Regions from separate parts of the Lysinibacillus sp. UBA5994 genome, predicted to be linked through region 1. Evidence: predicted binding sites of a transcription regulator. Region 1 holds the regulator's gene; each other region holds the start of a gene.
What was found. Region 1 encodes LexA, which represses DNA repair genes until DNA is damaged. Its sites were predicted from a motif close to CGAACATATGTTCG; they were not measured.

Region 1 (5,977 bases):
GGCTGTTCGTATGTTTGTCCCTGATACGACGGTTCTATTGAAAAACTTTGAGCACCCTAAAGATGTAAAGCCTCAGGAATTACGAGGATATGCTGAAATGGAATTGGGACATTCTATTCATTTACCATTTCAAGACCCTTTAATTGATGTGTATGATGCAGATGCCGAGGACGGCAAGGCTATCTTATTTGCTGCACCTTCTGAAGAGATTACGAAACTGGTAGGGATGCTGTTAGATGTTTCATTAGAACCCGAAGCTGCCGATATTCGTGCGCTTTGTAATATACGTTTATTAGAGCACATGTCCTTATTAATGCCTAATAAAACCTATTTAATTGCAGAATGGTCAATTAATGAACTCTCCATCAGTATTTTTTCCAATGGCCAAGTGGAGTTTTTGCGCTATCAAACCATTGAAGTAGATATGACGCAATGGCTGGGAAAGAAAGAGAATGAGTTTAGCTATCAATTTATTTATAATGGTGAATCAGAGAATTATCAAATGGTCGTAATGGATCAGGTTTTAGAGATTGATCGGATGATGAATTTCTTTAAGTTTTCTTTACATAAAGGTGAAAAAACAGTGGATGAAATTATCATGCTTGGCGATAACCCACTATTGAAATCAATTGGGAACTTACTCGCTTCTAATTTAGAACCACCACTAAGGGTTGTCGATGGGAAAAAAATTGAGAAATCGTTTCCGCGCTTTAAGCGAGAATTTTCAACGTTGCTTGGCTTAGCTTTGAAGGAGGTTCGTTAATGGTTCCAGATATAAACCTCTTACCACAACTTGAAAAAAGAACAACCTCTCCCAAGCTTTTTTATAGCTTGGTGATTGTCATTGTGGGACTTATTGTAGCTTATTTACTTTTTTTATTTTTTACATCCAAAAGTGAATTGTCACGATTGACTGCAGAGGAACAGGCATTAACAACACAGCTTGATCAATTGCAGCAAGAGCTAGACGCACGACAAAATGTCGATCAGGGTTCGTTGGAAGATTCAGTAACTTTTATACAAAGCGTTTCTTATCCTGTAACACCGTTAATTGATGAAACAAAAACTTTATTACCAACTCAATCCTATTTACGTAGCTATGTTTTCGGAGAGAACTCGGTGAATATTGAAGTGGATTTTGAAACGATGACAGATATATCGAAATATGTGGAGCGACTTTTAATGAGTAGCTATTTTACAGATGCTCAAATTAACACTGTCTCAAACTTTGAAATAGAGCTAGGTGAACAAAGGGTGTTAACACCCCAACAAAAATTTAAAGAAGTACCGCGATATTCAGTGTCCATTACAGCGACAATCGATTTTATGTATTTAGCTGGAGGACGACGCTCATGAATAAATTAACGAGTAGTAAAAATTCGTCTATGATCTTGTTACTTGCGCTGATAGCTGCTATTTTATTTGCGCTGTATTATTATTTGCTTTCACCAAAATTGGATGAAGTGAATGAAAAAGAGAGTAATGTATTGCAGGTGCAGCAAGAATTAGCTAGTGTCAAAGAACAACTAGCACAATTAGACAAAGAGCAGGGACAGCCTACTATCAATATATTAGCCTTAAGACAAAAGCTACCTGTAACAAGAGCCGTTGAAAAGATTATTCTTGATTTAGCTGAGATTGAAGAGGTGACAGGAACTCGTGTACTGTCTTTAACTGTTCAAGGTGAGGACGGCACTGTGACACCTTCAGATGAATCGAATGATCTTAATATGTTGGAGCAGGCTGAAGCAGAGGTCAATGGTGATCAGGAGAACAAGGAGACTACTACACCGATTGCATCTCTTTCGAAGGACTCTTTACCAACTAATTTAAAGCTTGTTACTTTTATATTAGAGGTGGGTGCGCTTGATTTTAATTCTCTTGAAAGCTTTTTACAGGAGGTTGAACAATTAGAGCGTATCATGAAAACCGATAAGATTGAATTTAAATTGCCTGGAGAGCAGGCACAGCTTGAGAAAGATGCAGATCTTACGTTAAAGGCAACAGTGCAAGTGACGACGTTCTACTACGAAGAACAACAATAACTTTATTGATAGGCGCACCATACTTCATTTGTATGGGCGCCTATTGGTTTAGGAGGACATAAAATTGGAAATGGCTTATACGATCTTTATTTTTTTATTTGGACTTGTCTTTGGCTCTTTTTATAATGTAGTTGGCTTACGTGTACCACAGAAGGAGTCGATTGTACATCCTCCTTCACATTGTCCAAAATGTCAGAGACGACTGACGGCGCTTGATTTAGTACCAGTTTTGTCTTATGTATTGTTAGGAGGAAAATGTCGGGGTTGTGGCAATAAAATTTCTTGGGTTTACCCAGTCATAGAATTAATGACAGGTGTATTATTTGCCTTTGCTTATTGGCAGCTAGGCTGGGGCATAGAATTGATAGTAGCACTCTTTTTTATCTCTTTATTAATTATTATCGTTGTATCAGATTTAGCCTATATGCTAATTCCAGATAAGGTGTTAGTATTCTTTTTACCTTTGCTAGCTATTGGACGAGTGCTGTCACCATTAACACCGTGGTGGGACTCTCTTGTGGGTGCTGTGGTTGGCTTTGGCATATTATATATCATTGCTGTGCTATCAAACGGTGGCATGGGTGGAGGCGATATTAAATTATTCTTTTTAATTGGTCTCGTTCTGGGTACGATTGATACACTGTTAACGCTATTTTTAGCTGCAGTTATTGGTATGATTGTCGGGATTACCATGTTATCGAAAAACAAACAGGGGAGAAAAACACCCATTCCGTTTGGGCCATCTATTGCATTGGCCGCAGTTATTGTTTATTTCTATGGCGATGTATTAATTCATTGGTATCTAGGCTTTTGGTAATTGTGAAATTTTCAAGAATGTGGAGGGAAGCAAGTGAAACCGATTATTGGTATTACAGCCTTTGTAGAGGATGATTTATCCTCTCGATTAAATGTTGCTTACAGTAAAAGTATCATTGAAGCAGGTGGAATTCCACTGATTATTCCAATTGGAGTAGAAGAAGAGGCAGCCCAGATTTTAGCCCTCACAGACGGTTTATTATTATCTGGTGGTCATGATGTGCATCCATTTCTATTCGGGGCTGAGCCTTCATTAAAGCTTGGAAAAATTCACCCAGCGCGAGATACGATTGAGTTAGCATTGATTGAAGCCGCATTCCAACGTAAGATGCCTATTTTCGGGATCTGTCGAGGAATTCAAATACTAAATGTTGCATTAGGTGGTACCTTATATCAGGATATTGATAGTGATCACTTTAGTACCAAGTTACTCCAACATATGCAGCAATCAGGTCGAACTGTAGCTACCCATACTGTACAGGTTATTGCTGACAATCTATTAGCGACTATCGTTGAACAAGAGAAAATAGCAGTGAATTCATTTCATCATCAAGCGGTGAATGTTTTAGCAGAAAAATTAAAAGTAGCGGCAAAATCTAACGACGGTATTATCGAAGCGGTAGTTCATGAGGAGATGCCATTTTGCTTAGCTGTTCAGTGGCATCCTGAGGAACTAGCCATAGCAGGAGATGAGAGTGCTCAAAAGCTATTTTCAGCCTTTATTGAAGCGAGCATAAAATTTAAGAAGGAAGCTTAGAAGAGGCATTGTACAAAGAATCCAATCGTATGTGGATTCTTTTTTTGCGTAAAAAAGAGGATACATGCTCTTAGAAGGAACATAATCCTCAAAATCTGCTTTAATCGTTAATGTACACGTCTATAAAGACCTACAACTTGTCCTAAAATAGAAACTTGATCGACAATAATTGGTTCCATAGAAGAATTTTCAGGCTGTAAACGGAAATGGTTTTTCTCTTTAAAGAAACGTTTTACAGTTGCTTCATCCTCAGCTGTCATAGCTACAACAATATCCCCATTATTAGCTGTTGCCTTTTGTTTTACAATGACTAAATCTCCATCTAAAATCCCAGCTTCAATCATTGATTCCCCCATGATTTCTAGCATGAACAATTGATCTTCACTTGTGCCATACGTATCGGGTAATGGGAAGTATTCTTCAATATTTTCAATTGCTGTAATTGGAGAACCAGCTGTAACCTTCCCGACAAGTGGGACATGGATCACCTGTTGTTTTTGAATGGATTCTTCAGGCTCTAAAATTTCAATTGCACGTGGCTTTGTTGGATCTCGACGAATAAAGCCTTTTTGTTCTAATCGAGCTAAATGTCCATGAACAGTTGAACTGGAAGCAAGTCCAACTGCTTCACCAATTTCACGTACTGATGGCGGATATCCTTTAGCTCGTACCTCTTCCTTAATGAAAGCTAAAATGTCCTCTTGTCTTTTCGAAACTTTTTTCATGAGTGCTCACCTCTTTTTTCTAAAATCATTCTTCTTATTTGATAGTATAACAGAATGCGAACATGTATGCAAACATAGGTTCGAAAAGTGTTTGACAAAAACGTTTGTTCGCTTTATTATGGGAACATACATTCCGAACAAACATTCTTAAAAAGGGGTAATGATTATGACATGGTTGAAGAAAAACACACATATCTCAATTTTAATAGGAGCTTGTTTATTATTTGCAGCATACCTTTACATTACTGATCCAGGAAAAGTTAGTTACGCAGAAATTAAAATCGAACATGGGGATAGCTTGTGGTCGTTAGCCGAGCAATATCGTGGTAAAATGAGTACTGATGATTGGATAAAGCTTGTAAAAACTGAAAATGAACTAGCAGATATTAAAATTGTAGCGGGAAAATCTCTAGTTATTCCTGTAGTGAGTGATCAAGCCAGTCCCATCAATACTATCGAAATTGCGAGAAATGAACAATGATAAATAATCAACTATCGGCTGTTGTCTATTGTCGCGTAAGTACTGAAAAAGAAACACAAAGCTCCTCATTAGAGCGCCAGCAGGAAGAGTTGCTGCGCTATGCTAAAGAGCAAGGCTATGCGGTGAAGGGCGTGTTTAAAGATCAACATAGTGGCTATGATGTAGAACGTGAAGGCTTGCTAGAAATGCTTGATTTTATAAAAGATAAGAACATTAATGCTCTTTTTGTCCAAGATGAAACTCGTTTAGGACGAGGCAATGCAAGGATGGCTGTATTACATTTATTACAAAAGTCAGCAACTGATGTTTTTTCTATGCGTGATGCAGGCCCAGTCCAATTAAATGAAATGGATACGATGCTGCTTGAAATTTTAGCAATTGTAGAGGAATATCAGCGTAGAATCCATAATGCTAAAATTCGACGAGGAATGCGACGTGCTGTAGAAAACGGTTATCGTCCAGAAAATAATTTATCGAATCGAGGTAATCCTCAGGGGCAGGAGCGAAAAGATCTACCTGTAGAGGAAATTGTGAAGCTACGCAAACGTGGATTTACCTTTGAAGAAATTTCTATAACGCTTAGAGGGTTAGGCTTTGAGGTAAGTAAGGCGACTGTACATCGTCGTTTCCAAGAGCACCAAGAAAGATTAGCAGGAAAATAATATTCCTGCTAATTTTTTTTGTAAAAAACTACTGAAGGGAAGAAAAGCTTTCGATGATAACATGATTTGGCAGTTGGAAAGGGTGCTCTTTATTTATTCGGTCATAAAACATGATGCCATTTAAATGATCGATTTCATGCTGTACAACGATGGCCCCGTAGCCCTGTAACTGTACAATGATATCATGTCCATCGATGTTGTAGGCTTTGACTTTAATTCTCTCATATCTCGGTACAAAACCAGGAACAGGTCGATTTACAGATAGACAGCCTTCTCCCTCCGGTAGATAAATCATATTAAGGGAATGACTCATTATTATAGGGTTAATCAGCATCATTTCTTGGTCATCAAAGAGTACAGCAAACATTCGTTTATCTACGCCAATTTGATTAGCAGATAGTCCACTTCCAGGCCGAAGCTTATATTTTTTTGCTAGCGTTTGATTTTGGCTATTTTTCAGATATTGTAGCATGGCTAGGAGGGTATTTCGG
Region 2 (5,977 bases), on a different contig from region 1:
GACTAATGTCGATCCTAAAAACGAACAAGAGCGAGTGCTGTCGGATTTATGGGGCGTTGCCTCTGAAGATGAAAAACATGCATTAGCGAATTGTGTCATTAAGCTTGTACAAAATAAGCATGTGCAGTAAATAAAAGAGGAGAGCCAATCTCCTCTTTTTGCTATACAATAAACTTTTTATCTGTGAAAACGGGAACGTATGTAAGCCTATTTAACAGTCATCAAAAAAAATTAGTAAATAACACTGTAATTCCATGTATTCTAACTTTCCATTACATAAAAAATCAGCTATGATGGAACTTATAAAGGATTTTTTACGTTAACTAATAGGAAGGGAACGAGTGTGTTGAGCGATTGGTACTTTGAATATGAAATTCAGGTGAATCGCCCTGGATTATTAGGAGATATTGCTTCACTTTTAGGGATGCTTCGTGTCAATATTATATCAATAAATGGTGTAGATGAGGATCGACGTGGTATGTTAGTGCATACAGACAATGATGAGGCAATTGAGCGTTTTCGTACAATTGTTTCGACAATGGAACATATTAACGTAACCAAATTTCGACAACCAAAACTTCGCGACCGTTTAGCCATTAGGCATGGTCGTTATATTCCTCGAGATGCAGATGAAAAAAACACATTCCATTTCGTAAGAGATGAATTAGGTATTTTAGTCGACTTTATGGCAGAACTCTTTAAAAAAGAGGGACATAAGCTGATTGGTATTCGTGGCATGCCACGTGTTGGAAAAACTGAATCCATAGTAGCCGCCAGTGTCTGTGCCAATAAAAAATGGATCTTTTTATCATCTACAATGATTAAGCAAACAGTTCGTAATAAGCTTGTGGGAGATGAATTTAGTCGTAACAATATTTTTATTTTAGATGGTATTGTGACTCGACGTTCATCTGATGAGAAACATTTGCAATTAGTGCGTGAAATGATGAATATGCCTTGTATCAAAGTTGTAGAGCATCCAGATATGTTTGTTCAGCATTCAGAATATAAAATAGAGGATTTTGATTATATTATTGAACTACGTCATCACACTGATGAAGAAATTACTTATGAAATAATGGAAAAAAATCATATGTCCGAATCGGATTCTTTTGGAGGATTTAATTTTTAATTTGATGTTAAAGTAGGTGTTATTAGTGGCAGAATTAGGGACTCGACTGAAAGAGGCGAGACTGTCTAAAGGCTACAGCTTAGACGATTTACAAGAAATAACGAAAATCCAAAAACGTTATTTAGTAGGAATTGAAGAGGGCAATTATTCCATTATGCCTGGTTCGTTTTATGTACGAGCTTTTATCAAACAATATGCAGAAGCTGTTGGGTTGGATGCGGAAGAAATCTTAGAGACATATAAAAATGAACTACCGAGCACTCCAAACGATCAAGTAAGTCAATCGATGACGAATAGCCCCAGCAGAAGAAAAGTAACGAAAGGCCCTTCGAATAAAATGATGGAGGCTATGCCAAAAATCATTGTTGCTTTATTTATTGTAGTCATTATTGTGGCTATATGGGTGCTATGGCAATCAAAAAACAGTCCAGGGACAAGCGAAGAAGTAAATCCAACTCCTGAGATTGAATATGACACAAATGTCAAGCCAATTGATAGTGAGAAGGATAAAAAAGAACAAGAAAATAAAGATGCACAGAAAAATGATAAAGAAGATACAAAAGCTACAGAAGAAACACCAACTGATGAAGATGACACTGATCAAACTGAAGAGATGAAGCAAACAATTTCCGCGGGTACTGTTGAAGCAGATGGAGCGACAACTTCTTATACGTTAACAGGGACAGATACAATGAAACTGAAAATTGAAATATCAGGCCCTACATTTGTTGGTATTCGCAATCAACAGCAACAAGAAATCTTAACAGATACGCGTGTCTATAATGCCGGGGAAGTAGTTGAATTTGACGCCTCAACACAAAACTATGTTCGTATTCGTCTCGGTAATTCAACGCAAGCTAAAATCTATATTAATGACGAACTTCTAACGTATGCACAACAAATTGTAACGCAAAATATCGTCATCAATTTCAATAAAGAACAGTAGTCATCACATGATGACTACTTTCTTTCATCATGAAAGGTGTTAGAAAAATGAACATTCCAAATAAAATTACCATCTCTCGAATCTTACTTATTCCATTCTTTGTCATTGTTATGATGTTTGATTTTGGCTGGGGAACATTATCACTTTTTGGTGCAGAGATGCCAATTCATCATTTTATAGGCGCACTTATTTTTATCTTTGCTTCAACAACCGATTGGGTGGATGGTTATTACGCACGTAAGTATAATCTTGTAACGACATTTGGGAAATTTTTAGATCCCTTAGCTGACAAGTTACTTGTCTCAGCAGCCTTTATTTTAATGGTCGAGCTTAAGATGGCACCTGCTTGGGTAATTATCATTATTATTAGTCGTGAATTTGCTGTAACGGGTTTACGTTTGATTTTGGCAGGTGGAGGAGAAGTCGTAGCTGCCAATCAGCTTGGTAAAATTAAAACTTGGGCACAAATTGTAGCGATTGCTGCTGCTCTTTTACACAATACAATCTTTACATTGGTTGGTATTCCATTTGATACAATCATGCTCTATGTTGCATTGTTCTTTACACTTTGGTCAGGATGGGATTATTTCTATCTAAATCGACGTGTATTACTTGAGTCTAAATAAGAAAGGTCTTGGGATCATGAATGCTGAAATTCTTGCGGTTGGCTCAGAACTATTATTAGGTCAAATTACGAATACAAATGCGAGATTTATCTCAAGCCAGCTATCCGAGCTTGGCATCAACGTTTTTTATCATACCGTAGTAGGCGATAATGCAAAGCGTTTAGAACAAGCTATCGAAGTGGCAGAGTCTCGTGCAGATCTCATTATTTTTTCGGGAGGACTTGGTCCAACAAAAGATGATTTAACGAAGGAAACGATTGCACGTCATCTTGGTGTTTCTCTTGAGTTTGATGAAGTAGCATTGACGTATATTGAGCAATTTTTTGCTAAACGAGGACGTCCAATGACGGAAAATAATCGTAAACAGGCATTAATTTTAGCTGGGAGTGAAGTATTAGCTAATCACCATGGAATGGCTCCAGGTATGATCTTCACAAAAAATGATCGCACTTATATTTTATTACCAGGACCTCCAAAAGAGTTAGAACCAATGTTTCAATTTGAGGCTAAACCTAAACTTGCTGCGATGCTTAATGATGGAGGGATCATTGCATCACATGTTATGCGATTTTATGGAATTGGTGAGGCCGAGCTTGAAGTACAAGTTCAAAATATTTTAGATGCACAAACCAATCCAACAGTTGCTCCACTTGCTTCTGATGGTGAGGTAACGTTACGCGTAACAGCTAAAGCCGCAACAGAGCAACAAGCTGGCCAGCTTATTAAGGCAAAGGTTGCAGAAATACAAGCACTTGTTGGTGATTATCAATATGGTGTAGATGATGATTCCCTTGCCTCAAAAACGGTAGAAATGCTACTGGATAATGAGCTAACAATTGCGGCTGCAGAAAGTTTAACTGCTGGTTTATTTCAATCTGAACTTGCGGAAATTCCAGGGGTAGGCAATGCACTTATAGGAGGCGTTGTTACCTATGCAGCAGATGCGAAAGTAAAACAGCTAGGCATTTCACAAGAATTAATTGATACACATGGTGTTGTGAGTGCTGAGTGTGCAGCGGCAATGGCAAGTGCTGTTCGTGAGAAATTTGCTACAAATATTGGGATTGGTCTTACAGGAGAAGCAGGTCCCACTGCACATGATCATCAGCCAGTAGGTACGGTTTGGATTGGTATTGCCATAAATGACGAGGAGCCGCTTACATATTTACTTCATTTATCAGGCATGCGGAATACGAATCGACTCCGTGCGGTGAAATTTACATGCCATTATTTAATGCAGCTTTTAGAAGAACGTGGCTACACAAAACGTTATTAAAATAGAGTAAAACATAGGAATTTGGGTAGAGGAAAACTATCCAAATTTTTATTTTGAAGAAAAATCGAATAAATGTTCGCTTTTTTCTTGCGTGTTTTCTCAAAAACAAGTATAGTAGAGATAGATAAAAACAGTGAACAGTTTTCGAAGGAGGAAAATGAATGAGTGATCGTAAAGCAGCCTTAGAACAGGCTCTAAAACAAATTGAAAAGAATTTTGGTAAAGGTTCCATCATGAAACTCGGTGAAAAAACCGATTTAGAAATTGCGACATCTTCAAGTGGTTCACTTGCACTTGATGCTGCATTAGGAGTGGGTGGATATCCACGTGGACGTATTATTGAAGTATACGGTCCAGAATCATCGGGTAAAACAACTGTTGCTCTACATGCCATTGCTGAAGTACAAGCAACAGGTGGACAAGCAGCATTTATCGACGCTGAGCACGCATTAGACCCGATCTATGCACAAAAATTAGGTGTCAATATTGATGAGCTATTATTATCACAGCCCGACACAGGTGAGCAAGCACTTGAAATCGCAGAAGCATTAGTGCGCAGTGGTGCTATTGATATTATCGTCATTGACTCTGTTGCTGCCTTAGTGCCAAAAGCTGAAATTGAAGGGGATATGGGTGACTCTCATGTCGGCCTACAAGCACGTCTAATGTCTCAAGCTTTACGTAAACTTTCAGGCGCGATTAATAAATCAAAAACCATTGCTATTTTCATTAACCAAGTTCGTGAAAAAATTGGTGTCATGTTCGGTAATCCAGAAACAACACCAGGTGGACGTGCGCTTAAGTTCTACAGCTCTGTCCGTTTAGAAGTGCGTCGTGCAGAAGCTATTAAACAAGGTAATGATATTGTTGGTAACCGTACTAAAATTAAGATTGTTAAAAATAAAGTAGCACCACCTTTCCGTACAGCTGAAGTAGATATTATGTATGGAGAAGGAATTTCTAAAGAAGGCGAAACAGTCGATTTAGGCGTAGAATTAGACATTGTACAAAAAAGTGGTTCTTGGTATGCATATGGCGATGAGCGCTTAGGTCAAGGACGAGAAAATGCTAAACAGTATTTAAAAGAAAATACTGCTGTCCTAGAAGACATAGCAAATAAAATCCGAGCTTCTTATGGTATTGCAGCTTCTTCTTATACAATTGCTGCCCATGATGATGAAGAAGAGATGGATGAAGAATTAATGTTACTTCTGGAAGAAGAATAATTAATGATTGCATTGTTCCCACTTTATTGAGGGGGCAATGCATTTTTTTGTCTATATTCTTAAATTTTTACACATAATAAGAGAGAGGCTATGTGTTTATTTCTTATGTACTGTTTTTTTAAAAATTGTATTTAACATGAAAAATTTTCTAGTGAAATAGTAATAGGGAAAAAATTCACTGAATGGATAGGACTTACTTTTTTTGGCTAAGGTGGCGAACATACGCCTGACTATCCTTGACAGAGCATGAGGCTAGCTATACAATTAAATATGTATAATTTCTGAATTATGACTTTAAATAGGCAGTACATTTTATCCTCATTTAGCAAATGTTTTATAGTGAAATATCCTTTAAAATGGATGTCTAAACGCCTACTGGATGAAGATAATGCCTTTGGCCAATGAAACGGGTTTTGCATAAATTTTAACAAAATCTGGTGCATTTTAGCTAAGGCGACATAGATGTATGCGCCGACTGAAACTGTAATACCCAAATAGCAAGAGGAGGTGTTCATATGGATGGAATTACTATCATCTCCGCTTTGCTTGGACTCATCGTTGGTGCCGCTGTTAGCTATATCTACATGAAAAAAGTGAATGACTCAAAAATCACTGGTGCTAAACATGTCGCTGAAACAATCGTTGAAGAAGGAAAACGAGAAGCGGAGGCAATGAAGAAAGAAGCACTACTTGAAGCCAAAGATGAAACTCACAAATTTCGTACTGAAGCTGAAAATGACATTCGTGAACGTCGTTTAGAACTTCAAAAAC
Region 3 (5,977 bases), on a different contig from region 1:
TTTACATGTATAGCAGTCACAGTTCGGATCAATCGGCCCAAAGTCACGTGCATATTTTGCATTTTTCACTACTAGACGTCCTTCTGATGTCATCAGTGTTCCATTACGTGCAATACGTGTTGGCAGTACACAGTCAAACATATCGATCCCACGAATTGCCCCATCAATTAAAGAATCTGGTGAGCCAACACCCATTAAATAACGAGGTTTATTTTCAGGCATCATTGGCGTAGTAAATTCTAAAACACGGTTCATCACATCTTTCGGTTCTCCAACGGATAATCCACCAATTGCATAGCCTGGGAAATCTAGTTCTACTAACGCTTCTGCTGAGCGGCGGCGTAAATCTTCGTACTCTCCACCTTGAATAATGCCAAATAAACCTTGCTCCTCTGGACGCTGATGTGCTTCCTTACAGCGTTTTGCCCAACGAGTTGTTCGATCAACTGATTTCAGCATATAGTCATGTGTCGCAGGATATGGTGGACATTCATCAAAGGCCATCATTATATCAGAGCCTAAATCATTTTGAATTTCCATTGCCTTTTCTGGGCTCAAAAATAATTTATCTCCATTGAGGTGATTACGGAAATGAACTCCTTCCTCCTCAATTTTCCGGAATTGACTAAGTGAAAATACTTGGAAACCACCTGAATCCGTTAAAATTGGACGATCCCAGTTCATAAATTTATGAAGTCCGCCTGCTTCTTTGACAATATCATTACCTGGACGAAGCCATAAATGGTACGTATTGGACAGAATAATACCGGCATTCATCTCTTTTAATTCTTCTGGTGACATGGTCTTCACCGTTGCTTGTGTGCCAACAGGCATAAATGCTGGTGTTTCAAAGGAGCCGTGTGGTGTATGGACGATGCCAAGACGTGCTCCTGTTTGTTTACATGTATGAAGTAGTTCATATCGAATTGCTGGTTGTGTCATAAAATAAATAATCCTTTCTTATCTGAAGTAAAAACAGTACTCCGATTTTATCCACTATTATTTTTTGGGACGTATAAACATAGCATCACCAAAACTAAAGAAGCGATATCTTTCTCCTACAGCTTGCTGATAAGCACTTAAAATGGTCTCACGAGTGGCTAGCGTACTAACAAGCATGACTAGTGTTGATTTTGGTAAATGGAAGTTTGTGATTAACCCATCCACCACCGTAAAATTGTAGCCTGGATAGATGAAAATAGACGTCCAACCTTGTTCTGCTCGCACTTCTCCCTCATATTTAGAACCAATTGTCTCTAATGTACGAGTAGAGGTTGTCCCAACAGCTATTACCTTGCCACCGTTACGCTTTACGCGATTAATTGTATCTGCTGCTTGTTCTGTAACACTATAGAATTCCGCATGCATTTCATGGTTCTCAATCGAGTCTACACTAACGGGACGGAAAGTGCCAAGACCGACATGTAGCGTAATAAAGACAACCTCTACTCCTTTAGCCTTCACTTGAGCTAATAGCTCCTCTGTAAAATGCAGCCCAGCTGTAGGCGCTGCAGCAGAACCACGCTCTTTGGCATAAACGGTTTGATAACGATCTTTATCCTCTAGTTTTTCACGAATATAGGGAGGTAATGGCATTTCACCAAGTTGCTCTAATATTTCATAAAAAATACCATCATACTGAAATTCAAATGTACGTCCGCCATGTTCAAGCTCACCTGTACATGTAGCTGTTAATAAACCGTCACCAAATGTGATGACTGTTCCTACTTTTACACGCTTTGCTGGTTTTACAAGTGTTTCCCACTCATCTGTACCAGCCATTTGCTTCAGTAGCAATACTTCTATATGTGCACCTGTTTCTTCTTTTACACCCATTAAACGAGCAGGTAAAACTCTTGTATCATTTAGTACAAGACAGTCTCCAGCATGTAGCTCGTCTAATACATGGGCAAAATGGTGGTGCTCCACTTTATTTGAGCCCGGTGTCACGACCATTAATCTACTTGCTGTACGATCAACTAATGGTGTTTGGGCAATAAGCTCCTCTGGTAATTCAAAATCAAAATCTTCTACACGCATGAAAATAACTTCCTTCTTTATGTTTGTTGGGGATACTCATATCCAAAATGTTCGTAGGCTAAATGTGTGGCTACTCTTCCTCTCGGGGTACGTTGAATAAGGCCAATTTGCATCAAATAAGGCTCGTATACATCTTCTATCGTAACCCGTTCCTCACCAATTGATGCAGCAAGAGTATCTAAGCCTACTGGGCCTCCTCGGAATCGCTCAATCATATTGGTTACAAGTTTATGGTCAATATGATCAAGCCCTCTAGGATCTACTTGTAACAGCTCTAATGCTTGCTGTGCAAGACCCTCCGTTATCATACCATCTCCAAGCACTTGTGCATAATCTCGCACTCGTTTCAATAAACGATTGGCAATTCGAGGTGTTCCACGTGAGCGTCTCGCCATTTCCATTGCTGCTACTTGCTCTATTTCTACCTCAAATAAATGTGCACTTCTCACAACAATTTCAGCAAGCGATCGGTCATCATAATATTCTAGGCGCAGCAACACACCAAAGCGATCTCTTAGAGGAGCTGATAAAGCACCCGCTCTTGTTGTTGCACCTACAAGGGTAAAGGGAGGTAAATCAAGTCGTACAGTACGTGCTTCAGGACCTTTTCCTACCACAATATCTAAGCAGAAGTCTTCCATTGCTGGATATAATACTTCTTCAATAGCACGGGGCAGTCGATGAATTTCATCAATAAATAAAACGTCCCCAGGCTCTAGTGAACTTAAAATAGCTGCCAAATCTCCTGGACGCTCAATCGCAGGGCCACTTGTCATGCGTACGTTAACATTCATCTCATTTGCGATAACAGCCGCTAAGGTCGTTTTACCAAGTCCTGGAGGTCCATATAACAACACATGATCTAAACTTTCTTGGCGAAGCTTTGCCGCTTCAATGAATATTTGTAAGTTTTCCTTTACTTTATGTTGCCCAATATACTGTGCTAATTTTTGAGGACGTAAAGATAACTCAAACTGCTCATCATAGCTCCCTGCTTCACTTGCCATCATACGTTCAGACATGCACCTTTCCTCCTTTCCTTATTTTAATTTTAGCAGTAGTTGCAATGCTTGTTTCATAAAGGCATCTGTCGTTTCAAGTTTATCGTTATCCTCTAGCTGTGGTTTAATTTTTTCTAGCTCTTTTTCAGAATAGCCAAGAGCCATTAAGGCAAGTAGGGCTTCTTCTAATTCATGTTTATAGGCATGCACACCAAACAAAGGTAATTCATCTTCTGCACTAGGTAATTCAAGTGTATCTAATAATGAACCAAGTTTACCCTTCAAGTCGAGGATCATTTGACGTGCTGTTTTTTTACCAACTCCAGGGAACTTCACTAAAAACGCTTCGTCCTCCCGCTCAATTGCGCTAATAACCTGTTGTGGATTACCTGTAGCTAAAATCGCTAAAGCGCCCTTTGGTCCTATTCCTGACACTAAAATAAGCTTACGGAATAACTCACGCTGATCTAGGTTAGGGAAGCCATATAAAACTTGCGCATCCTCTCGCACATGCAAATGAACATATATCTGTTGCTCAAGGGCAGATGTTCGAAAAGCAAATGGATTGGGCGTATTAAGTTGCCACCCAATCCCCTGTTGTTCCAGCACAATAAATTCAGGTGTAATACGAGTAATTTGTCCTTTTAAATAATCATACATCTATAATCCCTCACAATCATCGTCTTCGATTATAGCATATAGCGAACGAATGCTCGACAAAAAGTAGCGTCTAAACTCCGTTCGCAGACAAAAATGACCGCCAATTGACGGTCATTTCTTGACAAATCTATCAATATCGTACCACAGTTTTGGCCAATAGGTGAGGGCTCGTTTTGTAAATGGTACTAAATAATCTAAAAATACTAGCTGTTGCTCTAGTGGTAAATCTATAGCAAACAGCCATTCTCGTAATAACTCATTCGGGTATTTCAAGCGATGAAGCTTTCTTTTATCCAGTCGTTTCAGCTCAGGTAACTCTGCAAAAATCTTTCCAAGATCATAATCTACAGCAGGTAACACACGATGTAACCATAAAATATACTCGTCATCCGCTTCACCAAGGTGTGCTAAATCAAAATCAATTAAACGTAATTGTCCATCGGAGCACCATAAAAAATTATGATGAACTACATCCCCATGCAATAGCGTAATCTCTTTTTCAGGTGCATCTTCCAATGCAATCAATTGTAATGACTTATCACTATAATGCAATATTTGATCAATTTCTTCTTTCGTTAAAAATGTTCGAAACTCATTTCTTCTACTTTTAAAACGCATATGACGCATTTGCCATTTTAAAAGCTGTGAGTAGGTATGCAAGCCTGGCACGCGCTGCCAAGCAATCTTTTTATGTGTGTCATGTAAAGCGATTAATAGTCTAAGAGATTCATTACGATCTTTTTTATGCGCAAAGTTAGCCCCGTGGCTTCCTTCTTGCCACATTTGCACAATTAACTGCTCATCATCGCTCTGAACTAATGGTAGGATCAAAGAAGGTTCCATACGTCCTAATTGGCGATGAATGGTTCTTACCTTCTCCGCAATTTCCACTTGCTTTGCACGTTTGACAAAATAATTTTTCGATCGATATTTATATTTCCAAATATTTGGCTTTACTTCTTCTACAATATACGCTTTTTCACCATCGATAAGGCGTCATCCCGCCTGGGAAATAATGCGGAGACATCCAAGGACCTGCTGCTGATGGGCATGGTGGTGGACAATGTGTCGGACATGGTGGTGGCGGGCAATGACAAGGGTCCATTTGCCAATTTGGCATCATCATTGGTTGTGTGCCACAGCCACAAGATTGACCCATGTTCATATCAGGCATCATCATTGGTTGTGTGCCACAACCACAGGATTGCCCCATATTCATATCGGGCATCATATCCATTTGTGGCTTTTGGTGATCTTGCGTATGGAAGAATGGTGATGTGGACTCTAAAAAGTCTTCCATTCCACCTACTTTATGATCTGGCATGTCATAGGACATTGGCTGCTGTGGCATCGTATAATGCTCGACCTGCGGCTGCATTGGCATCGGCCACCACATCTGATGATAGATTGGCTGATGGCAACTTGAACAATGTGGTACGGCAGGCATTTGTGGCATGATATGCATTGGTGGATGTGGTGCTGGTTGTGGCATTGGCATTGGCTTTGGTTTAGCTACAGGCGGTGGTGGCGGTGTAGGTGCTGGCGGTGGTGGTGGCTGTATTTGTACAGGTGGTGTTGTAACATTTTGCTCCATTTGTGGCATCACCAATTGCTGGTGCCAATTCATTTCCACAGGCTGCGGTACCCACATCGGCTGTTGTGGCATCTGCATTGGCATTGGCATCGGTATTGGTATCGGTATCATTTGTGGTTCTGGCATTGGCATAGGAGCTGGTGGTGGCGGTACAATTGGCGGTGGTGGTGGCATTGGTCGCTGTACCTCTTTTTTAGGACTTTCCTTTGGTGTCTCCTTATGCACTTGTGTTTCCTTTTTCGGCATTTCTTTATGTGAATCTCTATGCGGCTCTTTGTTTATTTTTTCAGGCAATATAATTTCCATGCCTGGAACAATATAATCTGGGTTGGCAAGATGGACATTGAGCCGCTTCAAATCTTCAAACGAAATGCCGTACTCTTTCGCAATCTTCCACAATGTATCTCCCTTTTGAACAATATGAATACGCAATTTTTTCCTCCCTTCCTCTCTACGTATCATATGTTCAATGTTTCATTTGGATACAAAAATTTCAGCAAGTTAGAAAAGCTTCATGGTACACTAATTCATAAGGAACGCTGATTCCTTTATTACGAGCAGGGGTGATCTCTTATGAAAAAAATGTTAGGCGAAGAACGCCGACTGCAACTATTAGCGCAATTAAAAAAAAATAAAGCACCTATAACTGGGACAGACTTAGCAAAGTTCGCCAATGTTTCTA

Region 2: a site for LexA is predicted at 4,046-4,059, ahead of recA (recombinase RecA). Genes of this name have one in related genera too.
Region 3: a site for LexA is predicted at 3,744-3,757, ahead of ruvA (Holliday junction branch migration protein RuvA). Genes of this name have one in related genera too.

Annotation. Positions count from the first base shown of each region.
Region 1 is NZ_DJAU01000050.1:96,322-102,298, forward strand. Features, by position in the region: gene pilM (type IV pilus biogenesis protein PilM) at 1-763, shown strand, start outside; gene B3D98_RS15450 (PilN domain-containing protein) at 763-1,356, shown strand; gene B3D98_RS15455 (hypothetical protein) at 1,353-2,045, shown strand; gene B3D98_RS15460 (prepilin peptidase) at 2,110-2,862, shown strand; gene B3D98_RS15465 (gamma-glutamyl-gamma-aminobutyrate hydrolase family protein) at 2,896-3,618, shown strand; gene lexA (transcriptional repressor LexA) at 3,726-4,343, opposite strand; gene yneA (cell division suppressor protein YneA) at 4,510-4,824, shown strand; gene B3D98_RS15480 (YneB family resolvase-like protein) at 4,821-5,486, shown strand; gene def (peptide deformylase) at 5,515-5,977, opposite strand, start outside.
Region 2 is NZ_DJAU01000023.1:1,370-7,346, reverse strand. Features, by position in the region: gene B3D98_RS06835 (DUF3243 domain-containing protein) at 1-130, shown strand, start outside; gene B3D98_RS06830 (DUF3388 domain-containing protein) at 347-1,132, shown strand; gene B3D98_RS06825 (helix-turn-helix domain-containing protein) at 1,149-2,078, shown strand; gene pgsA (CDP-diacylglycerol--glycerol-3-phosphate 3-phosphatidyltransferase) at 2,126-2,704, shown strand; gene B3D98_RS06815 (competence/damage-inducible protein A) at 2,721-3,980, shown strand; gene recA (recombinase RecA) at 4,142-5,206, shown strand; gene rny (ribonuclease Y) at 5,722-5,977, shown strand, end outside.
Region 3 is NZ_DJAU01000061.1:68,730-74,706, forward strand. Features, by position in the region: gene tgt (tRNA guanosine(34) transglycosylase Tgt) at 1-942, opposite strand, end outside; gene queA (tRNA preQ1(34) S-adenosylmethionine ribosyltransferase-isomerase QueA) at 1,000-2,040, opposite strand; gene ruvB (Holliday junction branch migration DNA helicase RuvB) at 2,058-3,062, opposite strand; gene ruvA (Holliday junction branch migration protein RuvA) at 3,081-3,701, opposite strand; gene B3D98_RS21065 (phosphotransferase) at 3,813-4,691, opposite strand; gene B3D98_RS21070 (LysM peptidoglycan-binding domain-containing protein) at 4,681-5,727, opposite strand; gene B3D98_RS21075 (transcription repressor NadR) at 5,869-5,977, shown strand, end outside.